4 regions of the Priestia sp. FSL W8-0001 genome follow, and region 1 is predicted to be linked to each of the others. Evidence: riboswitches for the same ligand, from Rfam matches in the RefSeq annotation. Region 1 holds a riboswitch; each other region holds the start of a gene.
The links. Region 1 has a riboswitch for S-adenosylmethionine ahead of metK (methionine adenosyltransferase). Riboswitches for the same ligand answer to the same signal wherever they lie in the genome.
Positions count from the first base shown of each region.

Region 2: linked by a shared signal. The riboswitch ahead of MKZ18_RS13000 (MetQ/NlpA family ABC transporter substrate-binding protein) and the one ahead of metK (methionine adenosyltransferase) in region 1 are both predicted to bind S-adenosylmethionine.
Region 3: linked by a shared signal. The riboswitch ahead of MKZ18_RS07620 (trans-sulfuration enzyme family protein) and the one ahead of metK (methionine adenosyltransferase) in region 1 are both predicted to bind S-adenosylmethionine.
Region 4: linked by a shared signal. The riboswitch ahead of MKZ18_RS07015 (bifunctional homocysteine S-methyltransferase/methylenetetrahydrofolate reductase) and the one ahead of metK (methionine adenosyltransferase) in region 1 are both predicted to bind S-adenosylmethionine.

Region 1 covers NZ_JBBPAL010000001.1:3,566,942-3,571,140, reverse strand. Annotated here, with positions in the region: gene MKZ18_RS18755 (DUF2584 domain-containing protein) at 1-216, shown strand, start outside; gene pckA (phosphoenolpyruvate carboxykinase (ATP)) at 247-1,839, opposite strand; SAM riboswitch class I at 2,112-2,229, shown strand; gene metK (methionine adenosyltransferase) at 2,364-3,566, shown strand; gene MKZ18_RS18740 (glycosyltransferase family 4 protein) at 3,604-4,199, opposite strand, start outside.
Region 2 covers NZ_JBBPAL010000001.1:2,434,174-2,438,372, reverse strand. Annotated here, with positions in the region: gene MKZ18_RS13020 (hypothetical protein) at 1-111, shown strand, start outside; gene MKZ18_RS13015 (DinB family protein) at 351-644, opposite strand; gene MKZ18_RS13010 (GNAT family N-acetyltransferase) at 763-1,227, shown strand; gene MKZ18_RS13005 (YjcZ family sporulation protein) at 1,313-1,432, shown strand; SAM riboswitch class I at 1,591-1,704, shown strand; gene MKZ18_RS13000 (MetQ/NlpA family ABC transporter substrate-binding protein) at 1,788-2,606, shown strand; gene MKZ18_RS12995 (methionine ABC transporter ATP-binding protein) at 2,619-3,632, shown strand; gene MKZ18_RS12990 (methionine ABC transporter permease) at 3,634-4,199, shown strand, end outside.
Region 3 covers NZ_JBBPAL010000001.1:1,443,422-1,447,620, reverse strand. Annotated here, with positions in the region: gene MKZ18_RS07625 (trans-sulfuration enzyme family protein) at 1-1,014, opposite strand, end outside; gene MKZ18_RS07620 (trans-sulfuration enzyme family protein) at 998-2,143, opposite strand; SAM riboswitch class I at 2,217-2,341, opposite strand; gene MKZ18_RS07615 (CotH kinase family protein) at 2,436-3,512, opposite strand; gene MKZ18_RS21065 (CotG/ExsB N-terminal domain-containing protein) at 3,547-4,199, shown strand, end outside.
Region 4 covers NZ_JBBPAL010000001.1:1,325,614-1,329,812, reverse strand. Annotated here, with positions in the region: gene MKZ18_RS07025 (YkvI family membrane protein) at 1-11, opposite strand, end outside; gene MKZ18_RS07020 (aldo/keto reductase) at 211-1,113, shown strand; SAM riboswitch class I at 1,647-1,749, shown strand; gene MKZ18_RS07015 (bifunctional homocysteine S-methyltransferase/methylenetetrahydrofolate reductase) at 1,861-3,699, shown strand; gene metH (methionine synthase) at 3,700-4,199, shown strand, end outside.

The sequences.
Region 1 (4,199 bases):
ATGATTGTTACAAAAGGAAATGAGAAGCGAGTAGTAGATAATGTATTTCAAATTGAAAAAAAAGGCTACCGCTTATACCCTCTTGAGGTTCCGCTTAGTATTCATAAAACGAAGAATGGTGAACGCGTTGGGACAGGTATTATTAAAAAGCTTGAGTTAGAGCAAAATAAAACCGTTGTCACATACGAGTTAATAAAGCTACACTCCACAAACTAAAAAAAGCCGGAATTAAATTCCGGCTTTTCATTATTTTGAAATAATCGGTCCGCCCATTTGTGAAATTTCTGGAGCTACATTTGCAAAGCGCTCAAAGTTCTTTGTGAACTTTTGTGCTAATTGATGAGCTTTTTCTTCATATAAATTTGCATTCTTCCATGCTTTTACTGGTTGAAGTACTTCATCAGGGACACCAGGAACATGTGCAGGAATCTCAAGTCCAAAGATAGGATCTTGAACTGTATCTACGCTAATGAGTTCTCCTTCTAACGCTGCTTGAACCATTGCGCGTGTGTAAACTAGCTTCATTCGCTCTCCAACACCATACTCTCCACCAGTCCATCCCGTATTCACAAGATAAACATTTACGTTATGCTCATCAATTTTTTTACCTAGCATTTTAGCATAGGCTGTAGGTGGAAGAGGTAAGAATGGTTCACCAAAACAAGTAGAGAACGTCGCCTGTGGCGCAGTAATTCCGCGCTCTGTTCCCGCAAGTTTACTTGTATACCCACTTAAGAAATGATACATTGCTTGTTCTTTTGTTAGTTTGCTAATTGGAGGTAAAACTCCAAATGCGTCTGCGGTTAAGAAAACAATTGCCGTAGGATGTCCTGCAACGCTCGGTAAGATTGTGTTATCAATTGCTTGAATTGGATAAGCAGCACGAGTGTTTTCTGTTAAGCTATTATCATTATAGTCTGCAATTCTAGTATTCGAGTTAATCACAACATTTTCTAAAACTGTTCCAAATCGAATGGCATTAAAAATTTGAGGCTCTTTTTCTTTTGATAGTTGAATGCATTTTGCATAACAACCGCCTTCAATGTTAAATACGCCTGTACTAGACCAACCGTGCTCATCGTCACCAATTAGTCTTCTGGTAGCGTCAGCTGATAATGTTGTTTTTCCGGTGCCAGATAGTCCAAAGAATAGTGCAACATCACCTTCTTTGCCAACATTAGCTGAGCAGTGCATAGGAAGTATATTATTTTGAGGAAGTAGGAAATTCATTACTGAGAAAATAGATTTTTTCATTTCACCTGCATATTCCGTTCCACCAATTAAAACAACTCTTCGTTCAAATGAAATAATAATAAATGTCTCTGAATTTGTCCCATCAATGTCTGGAACAGCTTTAAAAGTAGGAGCTGATACAATTGAGAATGATTCAGCATCACTTTTTAGCTTCGTGTCTTCTGGACGAATAAATAGTTGGTGAGCAAACAAATTATGCCATGCGTATTCATTTACGACTTGGATTGGAAGCTGATATTTATCATCGGCGCCCGCATAGCCGTTAAACACAAATAGCTCATTTTGTTCTTTTAAATGTTCTAATACTTTTTTATAAAGCGCGTCAAATCGTTCAGATGAAAACGGTTGATTCACATCTCCCCATTCAACAGTATGAGATGTTAAGGAATCGCTTACAATGAATTTATCGTGTGGGGAACGCCCCGTATATTTTCCTGTTTCAACTTGAATAGCACCTGTAGAAGTCAATACGCCTTCTTGTCGCTCTAAAATCTTTTCGACTAATTGAGAAACAGATAGTTGGTGATTCACTTTTTCAGATTCCAGGAGATTGGCTAATTCAATAGACATATTAACAGTACTCATGTGCACTACCTTCCTTTTTTTAAAATGATGTTTAAATGTACAATTAGTATAACACATTACTTTAAATAGTCTATACTATTCGAATGAAAATGTTAAAATGTTGCGAATTTTTTTGTTTTAGAGAGCATAAAACGTTTTTGTGAGATGATCTTACTAGTGAAAGGTTTCTGTAAATAATAGGGGAGGAAAATACAACCTTTAAGTGATTTTCATAGGAATGTTATTGACATAACAGAGCATTTTCCTGTATGATATGTCCTTGAACGGATACTCTCTTATCCCGAGCTGGTGGAGGGACAGGCCCTATGAAACCCAGCAACCATCACCCATTTCCATAGAGGTGATAAGGTGCTAACCTGATGCAAGGGAATAAACCTTGATCGATAAGAGTGAAAGGCTTATGCAGAACTTGATACCTTTCCTCGATACAAGGAAAGGTTTTTTATATTGAAAAAATGTAAATGAACCACAATAAGGGAATGAGTACCGTATCACAATGTATCATATTTAAAGGAGGAAAACCGATGTCAACACAACGTCGTCTGTTTACGTCAGAATCTGTTACAGAGGGACATCCAGATAAAATTTGTGACCAAATTTCTGACTCAATTCTTGATGCTATTTTAGCTGAAGATCCAAATGCTCGTGTTGCTTGTGAAACAAGCGTAACAACTGGTTTAGTATTAGTAAGTGGTGAAATCACAACATCTACTTATGTAGATATTCAAAAAACAGTACGTGATACAATCAAAGAAATTGGTTATACGCGTGCAAAATATGGTTTTGATGCGGATACTTGTGGAGTAATCACAGCAATCGGTGAGCAATCTCCAGATATCGCTGCTGGTGTAGACCAAGCGTTAGAAGCTCGTGAAGGTTCAATGTCTGATGAAGAAATTGAAGCAATCGGAGCTGGTGACCAAGGTTTAATGTTTGGCTACGCTTGTAATGAAACAAAAGAATTAATGCCGTTACCAATTTCTTTAGCTCATAAGTTAGCGCGTCGCTTAACAGAAGTGCGTAAAGAAGAAATTTTACCTTACCTTCGTCCAGATGGTAAAACGCAAGTAACGGTTGAATATGATGAAAACAATCAACCAGTTCGTGTTGATACAATCGTTATCTCAACTCAGCATCATCCAGAAGTAACGTTAGAGCAAATTCAACGTAACTTAAAAGAATATGTAATCAATCCAGTTGTTCCACAAGAATTAATCGATGAGAACACGAAGTACTTCATTAACCCAACAGGACGTTTTGTAATTGGTGGTCCTCAAGGTGATGCAGGATTAACAGGTCGTAAAATTATCGTTGATACTTATGGTGGATATGCTCGTCACGGTGGTGGCGCATTCTCTGGTAAAGATGCAACAAAAGTTGACCGCTCAGCAGCATATGCAGCACGCTACGTTGCGAAAAATATTGTAGCTGCAGGATTAGCTGATCGTTGTGAAGTTCAGCTTGCATATGCCATTGGTGTAGCTCAGCCAGTTTCAATCTCTATTGATACATTTGGAACAGGTAAAGTAACTGAAGAAGTATTAGTTGAAGTAGTACGTAACAACTTTGATCTTCGTCCAGCTGGTATCATTAAAATGCTTGATTTAAGACGCCCAATTTATAAGCAAACAGCAGCATACGGTCACTTTGGTCGTACTGATGTTGAGCTTCCTTGGGAGTTCACTGATAAAGCAGAAGCTTTAAAAACTGAAGCTTTAGCTAAATAATGAAAAGTCGCTGTCTCAAAAGAGATAGCGACTTTTTTTATTGAACAAATTCTAACCCATTGTTTGATTTAGTAGTGACTGCTTCATAGCGAAGCAGTAATTGGTCAAAAATAGAATCCCAAGATTGCGTAAGAGCATAGCGACGAGCAGCGTCTCCAAACCTTAGTCGAAGCTGGGAGGACTCTAACAAAGTACAAATGGATTCAATAAATTCTTCAAGTGAATTCGGGGTGCAGAGGTAGCCATTCTTCTCATTGCTAACAATATGTTTTACTCCCCCTGCATTAGCAGCAATGACAGGCGTACCGCAGGACAATGCTTCTAATACAACGTTACCAAAGGTCTCCGTTTCAGAAGGAAATATGAATAGGTCGGAAGCTGCATATAGTTTAGCTAAACGCTCATGTTCTAAGAAGTCGATGAATGTAATGGATTCACCCGCTTCTTGCTGCAGCGCTTCCTTGCTAGGCCCACCTCCAACAATAAGCCACTGTACTTGGTGGCGTAAATGGTCGGGAAGTAAGCGAGATAGCTTTAATAAAAATGCTACGTTTTTTTCAGGAGATAAACGTCCAACATATGTTAAGATATAAGGCTTTTTTATATTGTATTTTATGCGGATATCAAATTTAT
Region 2 (4,199 bases), 1.1 Mb from region 1:
TTGGGAGGGGTGTGCGCTGCTTATTATCATTTCGAGCAGCAAAAAGAAGCAGTAGATAAGTTTGTGGTAAATGAAACATACATATTAACAGTAGGGGTAACACAAATATAGAGATTTTAACCAGATATACGGGTAAGCTATTCAAGAAAAAAATCCTAATAATTGTTAGGATTTTTTTCTTGAATAGCTTTTTTAATTTGTTTAATTGTTTCAACATGCATTCCCTCATGGTAAAAGTTAAACAAGAACGTGCTGCCAACGTGATCAAACGAAATGCCAGCTTTATTAGTGAACCGCTTGGCTAGCTTCAAATCATAATGAGCGGGTATGAATTCTTTAATACGCTCAGTTTAAGTCATCAGCTCTTCTTTTAGTTGAATTAAGGTAGGAGGTGTTTCCTTCCATTGAGAAGGTTTTGTTTCAGCCGCGAATAATCGCTCATATGAGGCAGGCAATTGATTTTTCTTTCCAGCAAGCTCAAAAACAAGCTTTTCTTGAATATATACAATCTGCCCTAAATTCCAAAAAATGTTGTTTGAAAAGCCATCGGGAGTTACTAACGATTCCTGTTCAGTTACGCTTGATAAAACTTTTAGCGTAATACTTCGAACGGTTTCTAAATGATGTAATAACAATAAATTCATAAATAATTCCTCCTTTAGACTTGTTTCTTTTCTAGTAATATCTTTTAATTATAACAGGGAAACAGTCAAATACGGTGTAGTTTGCTTAACGAAAATAGTAAGAAGAAAGGGCGATACCATGTCTAGTTTACGTTTTGAAAAAATATTGCAAGTAACAAAGAACCATATTGAGTTGTTAAAGGAAGCTGATCCATCAGAAGAGGTTATTTCAGGCTATATTGAGAGAGGAACATGCATTGCAGGAAGAGCAGATGGTGAGTTAGTGGGGCTTGTTGTACTGCTACCAACAAGGCCGAATACGGTGGAAATTGTCAATATTGTAGTAAAGAAAAACATGCGAAATCAAGGATACGGAAAGCAATTGGTGGAAGAAGCTTTAAAGCTTTCAAAGCACTATGGATATAAAAGCGTAGAAATTGCAACAGGTAATTCAAGTATTGAGCAGTTGGCGTTGTATCAAAAATGTGGATTTCGTATTACAGGAATTGAAATTGATCACTTTGTTCATAACTATGAAGAAGAAATCTATGAAAATGGTATTCAATGTCGTGATATGATTCGACTGCGACAAATATTGAGTTAAGGGTACATATTTTTAGAAAATGGGCGTTTAGACAAGCAAAAGGATGATGCGTGCATACACTGAGACAGAAAGGATGGTGTATGTTATGTGTTTTTACGGCGGTTATTGTGGAGGATACGGCTATAATAAAGGCGGCAGTGGGTTTGCCTTAATCTTAGTTCTGTTTATTCTTCTTGTTATTGTAGGATGCGTTTGTTGGAATTAATAAAGAAAAGAAGTATACAAAAGGAGACTTTTGTATGCTTCTTTTCTTTAAATTAAAACTAATCTAAAAAATTTTATAAAATAAAATTAAAAAAATATTGACACTATATACAAACTACCTGTAGAATAGCCATCATAACAAAGTGAATAAAAAAGCAACTCTTATCGAGAGTGGTGGAGGGACTGGCCCTATGAAACCCGGCAACCTATCAGCAATCGTGCTGTAACGGTGCTAAATCCTGCGGTGTATCTTTATACACTGAAAGATAAGAGAAGCGGATTGGTTAAAATCGCTTCTCTTTATCTGCAAGAGGCGTTTTTTTTATGGAAAAAAAGAAAAGGGAGCGATTGACATAATGAAAAAAACAACAAAAGTACTAGGTTTAACACTGGCGTCAGCACTACTAATTGTAACGGCTGCGTGCGGAAAAGAAGAAGCAAAGACTTTGAGCACAGAAAAAATTACAATCGGAGTAACTGGTGGTCCTCATCAACAAATTAACGAAGAAGTGAAGAAGTTAGCAGAAAAAGATGGATTAGAGATTACCATTAAAACGTTTAACGACTATAATACACCGAACACAGCGCTTGATGAACGTGATTTAGATTTAAATAATTATCAAACATTACCGTTTTTAGAACAACAGGTAAAAGATAAAGGCTATAAAATTGAGGATGCGTTTAAAACGGTTGCGTTTCCAATGGGTATTTATGCAGACGGCATTAAAGATATAAAAGAACTGAAAAAAGGTGACAAAATTGCTGTGCCAAATGATCCAAGTAATGAATATCGTGCGTTAAAGCTATTTGAAGCGGCTGGAGTTATTAAATTAAAAGAAGGCGTTGAAGAAAAAGCAACGAAAAAAGACGTAGCTGAAAATAAACTGGATCTTGAAATCGTTGAGCTAGAAGCTTCACAAATTCCATCTCAATTAGGTGAAGTAGCAGCTGCTGCAATTAACACAAACTTTGCGATGGGTGCAGGTTTAACAATTAATGATGATGCCATTTTCCATGAAGAAATTGAAAACAATCCATATCCAAACTACGTTGTTGTACGTACGGAAAATAAAGATGATGAAGTTGTAAAACAGCTAGAGAAATACTTCCATTCAGATGAAATTCGTCAATTTATTGAAGAAGAGTTTAACGGCTCAGTTGTCCCAGCATTTTAAGGAGTGGTGAACGTGATTGAATTAAAGCAGACTTCCAAAACATATGAAGTCAACGGCAAGAAAGTGGAGGCTGTGAAAGACGTGTCCTTGACTATTGAAAAAGGAGAGGTGTTCGGAGTAATTGGATATAGCGGTGCGGGGAAAAGTACGCTGATTCGCTGTGTTAATCTACTTGAAAAACCAACGTCTGGAGAAGTATTCATTAATGGTGTAAGCCTAACGACTCTTTCAAAGCAGGATCTTCAAAAGACACGCCGGAAAATCGGGATGATTTTCCAGGGGTATAATTTATTAAAAACAGCAACTGTATATGAAAACATTGCAATTCCTCTAAAACTAGAAGGCATTGATAAAGAAACCATTCAAAAGCGCGCAGAGAAGTATTTAGAAATTGTCGGGTTGTCTGATAAAGTTAATCACTACCCGTCTCAGCTATCTGGCGGTCAAAAGCAGCGTGTTGCCATTGCACGAGCGTTAGCGCATGAGCCTGAAATTTTATTAAGCGATGAGGCCACAAGTGCCTTAGATCCAGAAACAACGGAAGCTATCTTGGAGTTACTATTAAAAATTAACCGAGAATTAGGCTTAACAATTTTTCTAATTACGCACGAATTAAACGTTGTTCAACGTATTTGTGATCGCGTAGCAGTGATGGAAAATGGAAGAGTCGTAGAAGAAGGAAAAGTAGTGGATATATTTACTCATCCACAGCATCCAACAACTAAGCGTTTTATTGGTTCAGAATCTGCATTTAATCTTCCAGAAGCTTTAAAAACAGAATATCGTAAAACTGGTAAGCTTGTATCACTTTATTTTAAAGGAAGTGAAAAGTCCAATGAACCGGCGCTTGCGATGGTTTCACGCAAATTTGATGTATTACCAAGTATTTTAGCCGGTGGAATTGAACAGTTAAAAAATGAAACGCTTGGAAAGCTGCTTGTTCATTTAAGAGGAGATAAGGAAGCTTATGAAGAAGCAATCGGATATTTAGAAAGTGAAGGCGTTATTGTAGAGGAGTGGAAATAAGATGGCTGAATTTTTTGTAGAGTGGGGAGACGTTATTTGGGAAGGCTTCCTTCAAACGTTAACCATGACAAGTATCTCATTAGTTATTGCCATCTTGATTGGTTTACCGCTTGGGATTTTACTTGTTGTAACTAGACAGGGTGGACAGTCAGAAAACAGATGGTTATACCAAGTTCTGAACTGGATCATCAACATTATTCGTTCGATTCCATTTATTATTCTATTATTCTTCATTCTACCATTTACTAAGCTTATTGCTGGAACAACCATTGGTGTACAAGGCGTAATTGTTCCCCTTGTGGTTTATACCGCACCTTATATTGCAAGATTAATGGAGTCTGCGCTGTTAGAAGTTGATAAAGGAATAGTGGAAGCATATCAATCAATGGGGATTTCAACGTCAAAAATTATTTGGTACGTTGTTGTAAGAGAAGCGCGTTCTGGTATTATCTTAGGATTAACTATTGCAACAATTGGTCTCATAGGTGCTACTGCAATGGCAGGCCTTGTTGGTGCTGGTGGGCTTGGAGATATCGCCTTTCAATATGGGCATTTACGCTTTGAACC
Region 3 (4,199 bases), 2.1 Mb from region 1:
GTGTGTTAAGATGGATTCAACTGCGCCTAAACTTACACCAATCGAAGATAAGCGCACGTTTTTTAATATATGCTGTGCGAGTTCATCATTGTTTAATTTAAACGAAATAATTGCTCCGTATCCGTTTGCCTGCTCAGTAATCAATTCATAATCAGGATGTGTCTTCAGCCCTGGGTAATAAACCGCTTCGACGTCACGTTGCTCTTCAAACCATTTCGCTAGCTCTAAAGCCGTTTGTTGTTGCTGATCTAACCTTACTTTTAATGTTTTAATGCCTCGTAGAAATAAGAAGCAATCCTGTGGCCCTAAAATAGCTCCAAATGCGTTTTGAACAAACTTTACTTCATCAGCAAGCTTTTCATCACTTACAACAACCAATCCACCAATTACATCGCTATGGCCACTAATATACTTTGTCGCACTATGAATGACGATATTTGCCCCTAAATTAATTGGTTGCTGCAAGTAAGGTGTCATAAACGTATTATCAACGATTGTTAACAGGTCATAGCGTTTAGCTAACGCTGCAACGCTTTTAATATCCGTTACCTGTAAGAATGGATTTGATGGGCTTTCAATGTAAATCGCTTTTGTTTGGCTCGAAATGACTTCCTCTACTTCCTCTACATTTGTCATGTTGACAAATGTAGTTTTAATACCAAACTTTGAAAATAATCTTGTTAATACGCGATATGTGCCACCATAGATATCGTTTGAAACGATAATTTCATCGCCTGCTTCAAATAAACAAAGAACAGATGATACAGCGGCCATTCCTGATGAAAAAGCAAACCCAGCAGCTCCATTTTCAAGCTGTGCAATCGTATTTTCTAAAGCTTCTCGTGTTGGATTACCTGAACGCGAATAGTCATAGCGCCCACCGTTTGTTTCGTCTTCTAGATTGAAAGTAGACACTTGATAAATGGGAACATTTACCGCTCCAAAATGTCCATCAATACCTGTTTTTGCATGAATTAAATTTGTACCAAATGAGTGTTTATTTGTTGTATGCATCAAATGCCTCCTTTAAGTCTTGAATTAAATCCTCTGCATGTTCAATCCCAACAGATAAGCGTAATAAGCAATTCGTTACGCCAACTCGATTTCGTATTTCTTCTGGAATATCTGCGTGAGTCTGACGAGCTGGGAACGTCATTAAGCTCTCCACACCACCTAGACTTTCAGCAAAGGTAATCACCTTTATATTCTCAAGTAAGACTGGCACAATTTGCGGGTCCGTTACAGCGAAGGAAATCATTCCGCCAAAGCCTCCTGCTTGTTGCTTCATTACGTGATAGCCTGGATGAGATTCAAGACCTGGATAGTACACTTTCTCAACCAGCTCATGTGAAGTCAGCCAATTCGCAATTTTCAGCGCATTTTCATTGTGTTTCTCCATGCGCAAAGCAAGCGTTTTAATACCTCGCAGCAACAACCAGCTATCTTGCGGACCTAAAATTGCACCTGCTGCATTTTGATAAAAGCGAATTTTTTCACCTAGCTCACGACATCGTGCAACGACTAACCCGGCTACTACGTCATTGTGACCACCAATGTATTTACTAGCGCTATGAATAACGATATCCGCTCCAAGAGAAAGAGGTCTTTGATAATAAGGTGACATAAACGTATTATCCACAATTGTTAACAAGTTACTTTCTTTAGCAAGTTCAATTATTCCTTTTAAATCGGTTACGTGCATCATTGGATTTGTCGGTGTTTCAATAAATAACGCTTTCGTATTCTGCTTTAATACTGCTTTAACTTGGTCTAAATGAGCTGTATTTACATACGTTACTTCTACACCTTGTTCTGCAAAAATATCATTTAAAACTCTGTATGTACCACCGTATAAATCTTCAGAGACGATTAAATGATCACCGTTTTTAAACAAAGCAAGTACAGCCATAACTCCTGCCATTCCCGAAGCAAATGCCGCTCCAACTTCGCCTTCTTCTAACGCAGTGATCGCATCTTCTAACGCTGTTCTTGTTGGATTAGCTGTTCTAGCATAGTCATATCCTGTGCTTTCTCCTAAACGGGGGTGTGCAAACGTAGATGCTTGGTAAATAGGTGTTGTAATGGAACCTGTAGCAGGGTCTCGATTGACGCCCGAACGAACAAGTAGTGTTTCAATATGCATAATGTCCTCTCCTCTTTGCAGTAAATAAAAAAAACTCTTCACAGATGGAAGAGCGTTCGCTTAATCACGACTTCTCTCATCTGTTAAAATACAATCGTATTTCACAGGAATTAGCACCGTTCAAACTCACTGACTAACATATGGTTTGATGGTTGCCGGGCTTCGCAGGGCCAGTCCCTCCGCCACTCTGGATAAGAGTTTTATTAAGTTAATTATTCATTGTGTATACTTTAATAAAAATAACAAAGAATGTCAATAGAATTTTCTAAACAATTTCAATTGTCTCATTTATTCAAAAAGACTTCATTGATTTTCTTATATAGGCTGCTCTGTCTTTAATAAAGTCACAAATAAACGCAGGTTCTTGATAAAAAGTAGCTAACTTGTGCTGTATATACGGATCTTTCTCTACATAAGGCAAAATCAGCTGGTGGAGTGCTTCAATCTTTGGTTTCATATAGTTAACAGTGAACTGATGATTTAGCGCAGAATTCATTTTTTCAATATATTGTTTCTTAAATTTTGATATGGCCAAAAGTCGTGCTGTTAACGTATTAAACCCTTCCATTCTCACATAGTTACTTTCCATTTCATCTCCGTTGACATCGCGCCCCCACGTAGCATCATAGTCCCAAGGAAGGAGTTCAAAGCACTTCGTATCACTGTTCCGGTACAAAGCATAGTTATGAACAAAACCATCAAAGTTTTGAAGACAAATTACTCCCACCAACCAGGCTAAATAGCGATCTACCTCCAAGTGCTCTTCAATGTTATCTTCAAACTCTTGATTCGTCCATGTATTCAAGTTATAAATAAAATATTCTAGCGCTTCTTCATCTTTTCCGTACGCTACTTTTGTTTCGTATCCTGATTGAAGCGATTCTTTTGGCTTCTCATCCAAATCACTCATTAACGAGAAGTTGGCATCTCCGTCTACAGCGTAAAAGATAGAGCCTTTTGGCAAGCTACGCTTTGTTAAGAAGTACTCGTTTACCGATTCTAACTGTAAATAAACACCTTCATTTTTCCCGTTAATGGTGAGATGAACAAACTGTGATTTCGGTGATAGTACACCAAGGTCTGAAAAGAAATCGAGCGATAGTTTATTGCGAACTAGCGATGGATCTTTATATTCTGCATTGAGATGAATTTCGTTGGTCTTCCCGAATTTATTTGGTGAATAAAACTCTATATAGTACGATTTCTTTCTCATTTCTCGGATGTGTGATCCCCTTAGAGTTAAGCCTATTTCATACCTCTTTTTGTGAACTTTCATCACTGCGGGTATGGAATCTTCAGACCAGATGTCGGCCTTTAGTTCTTTAAAGTCCCGAACATTAGCAAAAACAGAATAGGTGGCAATTCCCATCTCTTTCCCTCCTTTTGGATACATTTTAAATTATATGAGCTCCTCTCCCACCGAGATGCTAGAAACTCCTTGGTTATTTCTTAAAATTCCACGTTTATCTCATAGCAAGTACGGCGTATTAAGCGTATCTTATGGTGAAAGGCAAAAAAATGATTCTCATAAGGAGGTTTTTAGATTGTATATTCAATCTAAGCGTATTCGTAAAGCTGCTGAATCTTTACAAAAATCAGAGCTAGGCAGATTTATGTATCAAGAACCAAAAGGTCATAGCTCAAAAAGTTCATCTAAAAAAACAGCTCTTTCTCACAAAAAGACGGAGAAAAAGACAGAAAAGAAAACAGAGAAAAGAACGGAAAACAAGTACTGTACGAAAAGCTCACGTTCTCACAAAAAGCATCGTTCTCACAAAAAAGTAACGTGCTTCTGTAAAGAAAAGCATTCTCATAAAAAGCACCGTTCTTGCAAAAAACACTCTCACTCCACAAAGCACTCTCATAAAAAGCACCGCTCTTGCAAAAAACATTCTCACTCTACAAAGCATTCTCATAAAAAGCACCGTTCTTGCAAAAAACATTCTCACTCTACAAAGCACTCTTATAAAAAGCACCGCTCTTGCAAAAAACATTCTCACTCTACAAAGCATTCTCATAAAAAGCACCGTTCTTATAAAAAACATTCTCATTCCAC
Region 4 (4,199 bases), 2.2 Mb from region 1:
CATTTACTCAAGTTCTCCACCTCATTTTCTTGGAACTCACTATTTTTTATTCTTTATGACAACATGTCTTATCGCTCAGAAAAGCAGCTTGTACTAAACTATATGTAGAGGCAAAGTAAAAATGACGAATCTTTAAAGATGTAATCGCTTTATCTACCTGTTATAATCAAAGCGAATTTACTATCTAGTTCTTTTGAAAGGGTTGAAGGTATGCAATACATAAAGCTAGCGGAAGATTTAAAGTTTTCAAGAATTATTCATGGGTTATGGCGTTTAGCCGATTGGAACTTATCAACAAATGATACGCAAACTCTAATTGAACAATGCTTAGATCGAGGTATTACTACATTTGACCATGCGGATATTTATGGTAACTACAGCTGTGAAAAGTTATTTGGGCAAGCGTTAGCGCAAAAGCCTTCTTTACGCGAGTCTATGCAGCTTGTTACAAAATGTGGCATTAAGCTAACGTCTGATAAATATCCAGAGCGTAAAATTAATTTTTATGATACGAGCAAAGAACATATCATCAACAGCGCCAACCAGTCATTAAAGAATTTAAATACGGACTATGTAGATGTTTTACTCCTCCACCGTCCAGATCCTTTTATGGATCCACAAGAAGTAGCAGATGCGTTTATTCAGCTTAAAGAAGAAGGAAAAGTACGCTACTTTGGAGTCTCGAACTTTAAACGTTCACAGTTTGACTTACTTCAATCGTTCTTACCTTTTTCACTTATTACGAATCAAATTGAAGTCTCGCCTACTTATTTAAACCATTTTGAAGAAGGCACAATTGAACAATGCCAGCAGCATAAGATAGCGCCAATGGCTTGGTCACCACTAGGTGGCGGCTCCATCTTCACTGCTGAAGATGAGCGTTCCATTCGCGTTCGAAACAAGCTAACAGAAATCGGTGAAGAAATTGGAGCGAAATCGTTAGATCAAATTGTCTATGCTTGGTTACTAGCTCACCCAGCTACTATTATGCCGATTGTCGGGTCTGGAAAAATGAACCGCATTGATGTAGCTATTCAAGCGTTGGACTTAAAGGTGAATCGCATGCAGTGGTTCCAAATTTTAGAGGCTTCTAAAGGACGACCTGTTGATTAAACCTATTTAGATAATTTCTTTTCTAACACGTAGATTTCAACAATTTAATTCAATGCACTCCGAGGCTGAGAAATAAGTAATTCAGCCAATGATAAACCTGAACGGTTGAGAGTTCCTCACTTTTAATCGTTCAGGTTTTTTATTGATTGTGAAAACAATGTTGAAAATAGGCTGGAATGAAGCGTAGCGTAGGACACTCGACTCTTGCGGGAAAGAGAGGGAAAACTGAGATCCCAAAGCGCAGGGAGGAAGCTCTGGTTCCTCCCCCCGGAAAGCGAGTGGCCATAGCGCAATGGAACGAACGTGTTCTGACAACGTAAAGAGGTGAGAAAAGGGAGTGTTGGTATTTTTGGAAATTTGTTTTGTTATGCCCATCCTCTTCTTATGATTTATTAGTGAAATTTTCGAAATTGTCTTGTATAATATACAAAAATCAGATAAATTAGATAATAAGATTAAATTTCATCTTTATCGTTCGTTTCTTTTTAAGTAAACATATCGCAGAATGAACTAAAATAATAATCATATATGGATTCTTATCACGAGAGGTGGAGGGACTGGCCCTTTGAAACCTCAGCAACCAGTCGAAATGACATGGTGCTAAATCCAGCAAGCAAATCGCTTGGAAGATAAGAAGAAGAAATAAAGTCTTCTTCTTACAGAAGGCTTTTTTTGTTAATTCATTTTCTTTTTTTATTTGAACACAACTGATAACAGATGAAATGGAACGTTTAAGGAGGTTTTCAAATGGGGTTACTTGAAGATTTACAATCACGCATTTTAATAGGAGATGGTGCAACTGGTACCCTTCTGTATTCACATGGAATTGATAGCTGCTTTGAAGAGCTAAACATCACAAAAAAAGAAGAGATTCAGCGCATTCATCGTGCATATGTAGAAGCAGGTGCAGATGTCATTCAAACCAATACATATGCTGCCAATTATCAAAAGCTTGCACGATATGGTTTAGAAGATGCTGTCAAAGATATTAACATTTCAGCCGTCAGAATTGCAAAGCAAGCTGCTAAGAAAGATGCATACGTGGTCGGTACACTAGGAGGCATTCGCTCATTTCAAAAAAATGCCATCTCAACAGAAGAAGTAAAGCGAAGCATTCGCGAGCAGCTATTTTGGCTGTTAAATGAAGGCGTTGACGGCTTGCTATTTGAAACATACTACGATTTTGAAGAATTAAAAACGGTGTTGTCCTTGGCTAGAAAAGAGACATCAAAACCAATCATTACGCATGTTTCACTCCATGATATTGGCGTATTACAAAATGGAACATCCCTTTATGATGCGTTTCAAGAGTTAGAATCTTTAGGTGCAGATGTTGTCGGTCTGAACTGTCGTTTAGGCCCTTCTCATATGATTCAATCGCTTGAAGAAGTTCCGCTTTTAGATCGTGCTTTCTTATCAGCTTATCCAAATGCAAGCTTACCAGCTTATGTAGAAGGAAAAGTGGAGTACGCTACAAATCAAGATTATTTCGTTGAAAGCGCCAAAGCTTTTCGCAATCAAGGCGTTCGTTTAGTAGGTGGATGCTGCGGTACTACGCCCGCTCATGTTCAAGCGATGTCACAAGCATTGAAGCATGAAAAGCCTATTACGCAAAAGAAAGTAAAGATTAGACCAGTTGTAGAAATCAAAGAACAAGAACAAACAAAGGAACCACACCTCCATGATCTTGTGAAAGAAAGGCGTTCAATTATCGTTGAGCTTGATCCACCAAAACAGCTCGGACCAACAAAATTTTTAGATGGTGCAAAAGCTCTTCATAAGGCTGGTGTTGATGCGGTTACCCTTGCAGATAATTCTCTGGCATCACCTCGAGTAAGCAACTTAGCAATGGCATCGCTTATGCAGCAGCAAACGGATGCTCGACCGCTTGTTCATATTACGTGTCGTGACCGTAACTTAATCGGACTTCAATCCCATTTAATGGGACTTCATACACTTGGCATTAACCAAGTATTAGCCATTACAGGAGATCCATCAAAGATTGGAGATTTCCCTGGAGCTACGTCCGTTTATGATGTCTCTTCATTCGATTTAATTAGCTTAATTGCTCAATTTAATGAAGGATTATCCTATTCAGGAAAGCCACTTGGACAAAAAACCAATTTTTCAATCGCAGCGGCATTTAACCCAAACGTTCGACATTTAGACCGTGCAGTTGTCAGACTTGAAAAGAAAATTTCATGCGGTGCTCACTATTTTATTACACAGCCGCTATACTCAACAAAACAAATTGAAGAAGTGTACGAAGCAACGAAACATTTAGATGCTCCAATTTATATCGGCATCATGCCACTAACAAGTGCTCGTAACGCTCGCTTCATTCATCATGAAGTACCCGGAATTAAATTGTCGGAAGATATTTTAGCACGCATGGATGCTACTGGAGAAGATCGAATTAAAGGTGAAGTTGAAGGATTAGCAATTGCAAAAGACTTAATCGATACTGCCTATGAATTATTTAATGGTATCTATTTGATTACACCGTTTTTGCGCTACGAAATGACCGAGATTTTAACTCGTTATATCAACGATAAACAGCTTGTAACGACAGAAAGGAAGAACTAAATGACCTCATTAATTCAAGAACAATTACAAAAGCGAATATTAATTATTGATGGTGCAATGGGAACCATGATTCAAGACGCAAATTTAACAGCTGCTGATTTTGGTGGCGAAGAGTACGATGGTTGTAATGAGTATTTAACCCTAACAGCTCCTCACGTTATTCAGCGTATTCACGAAGAATATTTCGCTGCAGGTGCTGATATTATTGAAACCAATACGTTTGGCTCTACTTCCATTGTATTAGATGAGTACGATTTAGGTCACCTTGCCTACGAGCTAAACATCGAAGCTGTAAAGCTAGCGGTGGCAGCACGAGATAAGTTTTCAACGCCTGAGTGGCCAAGGTTTGTAGCCGGAGCTATTGGTCCTACAACAAAAACATTGTCGGTAACGGGCGGAGTTACCTTTCAAGAATTGGTCGAGTCGTACGAAGAACAAGTTCGTGGATTATTAGACGGTGGCGTTGACCTCCTTCTGGTGGAGACGTGTCAAGATATGCT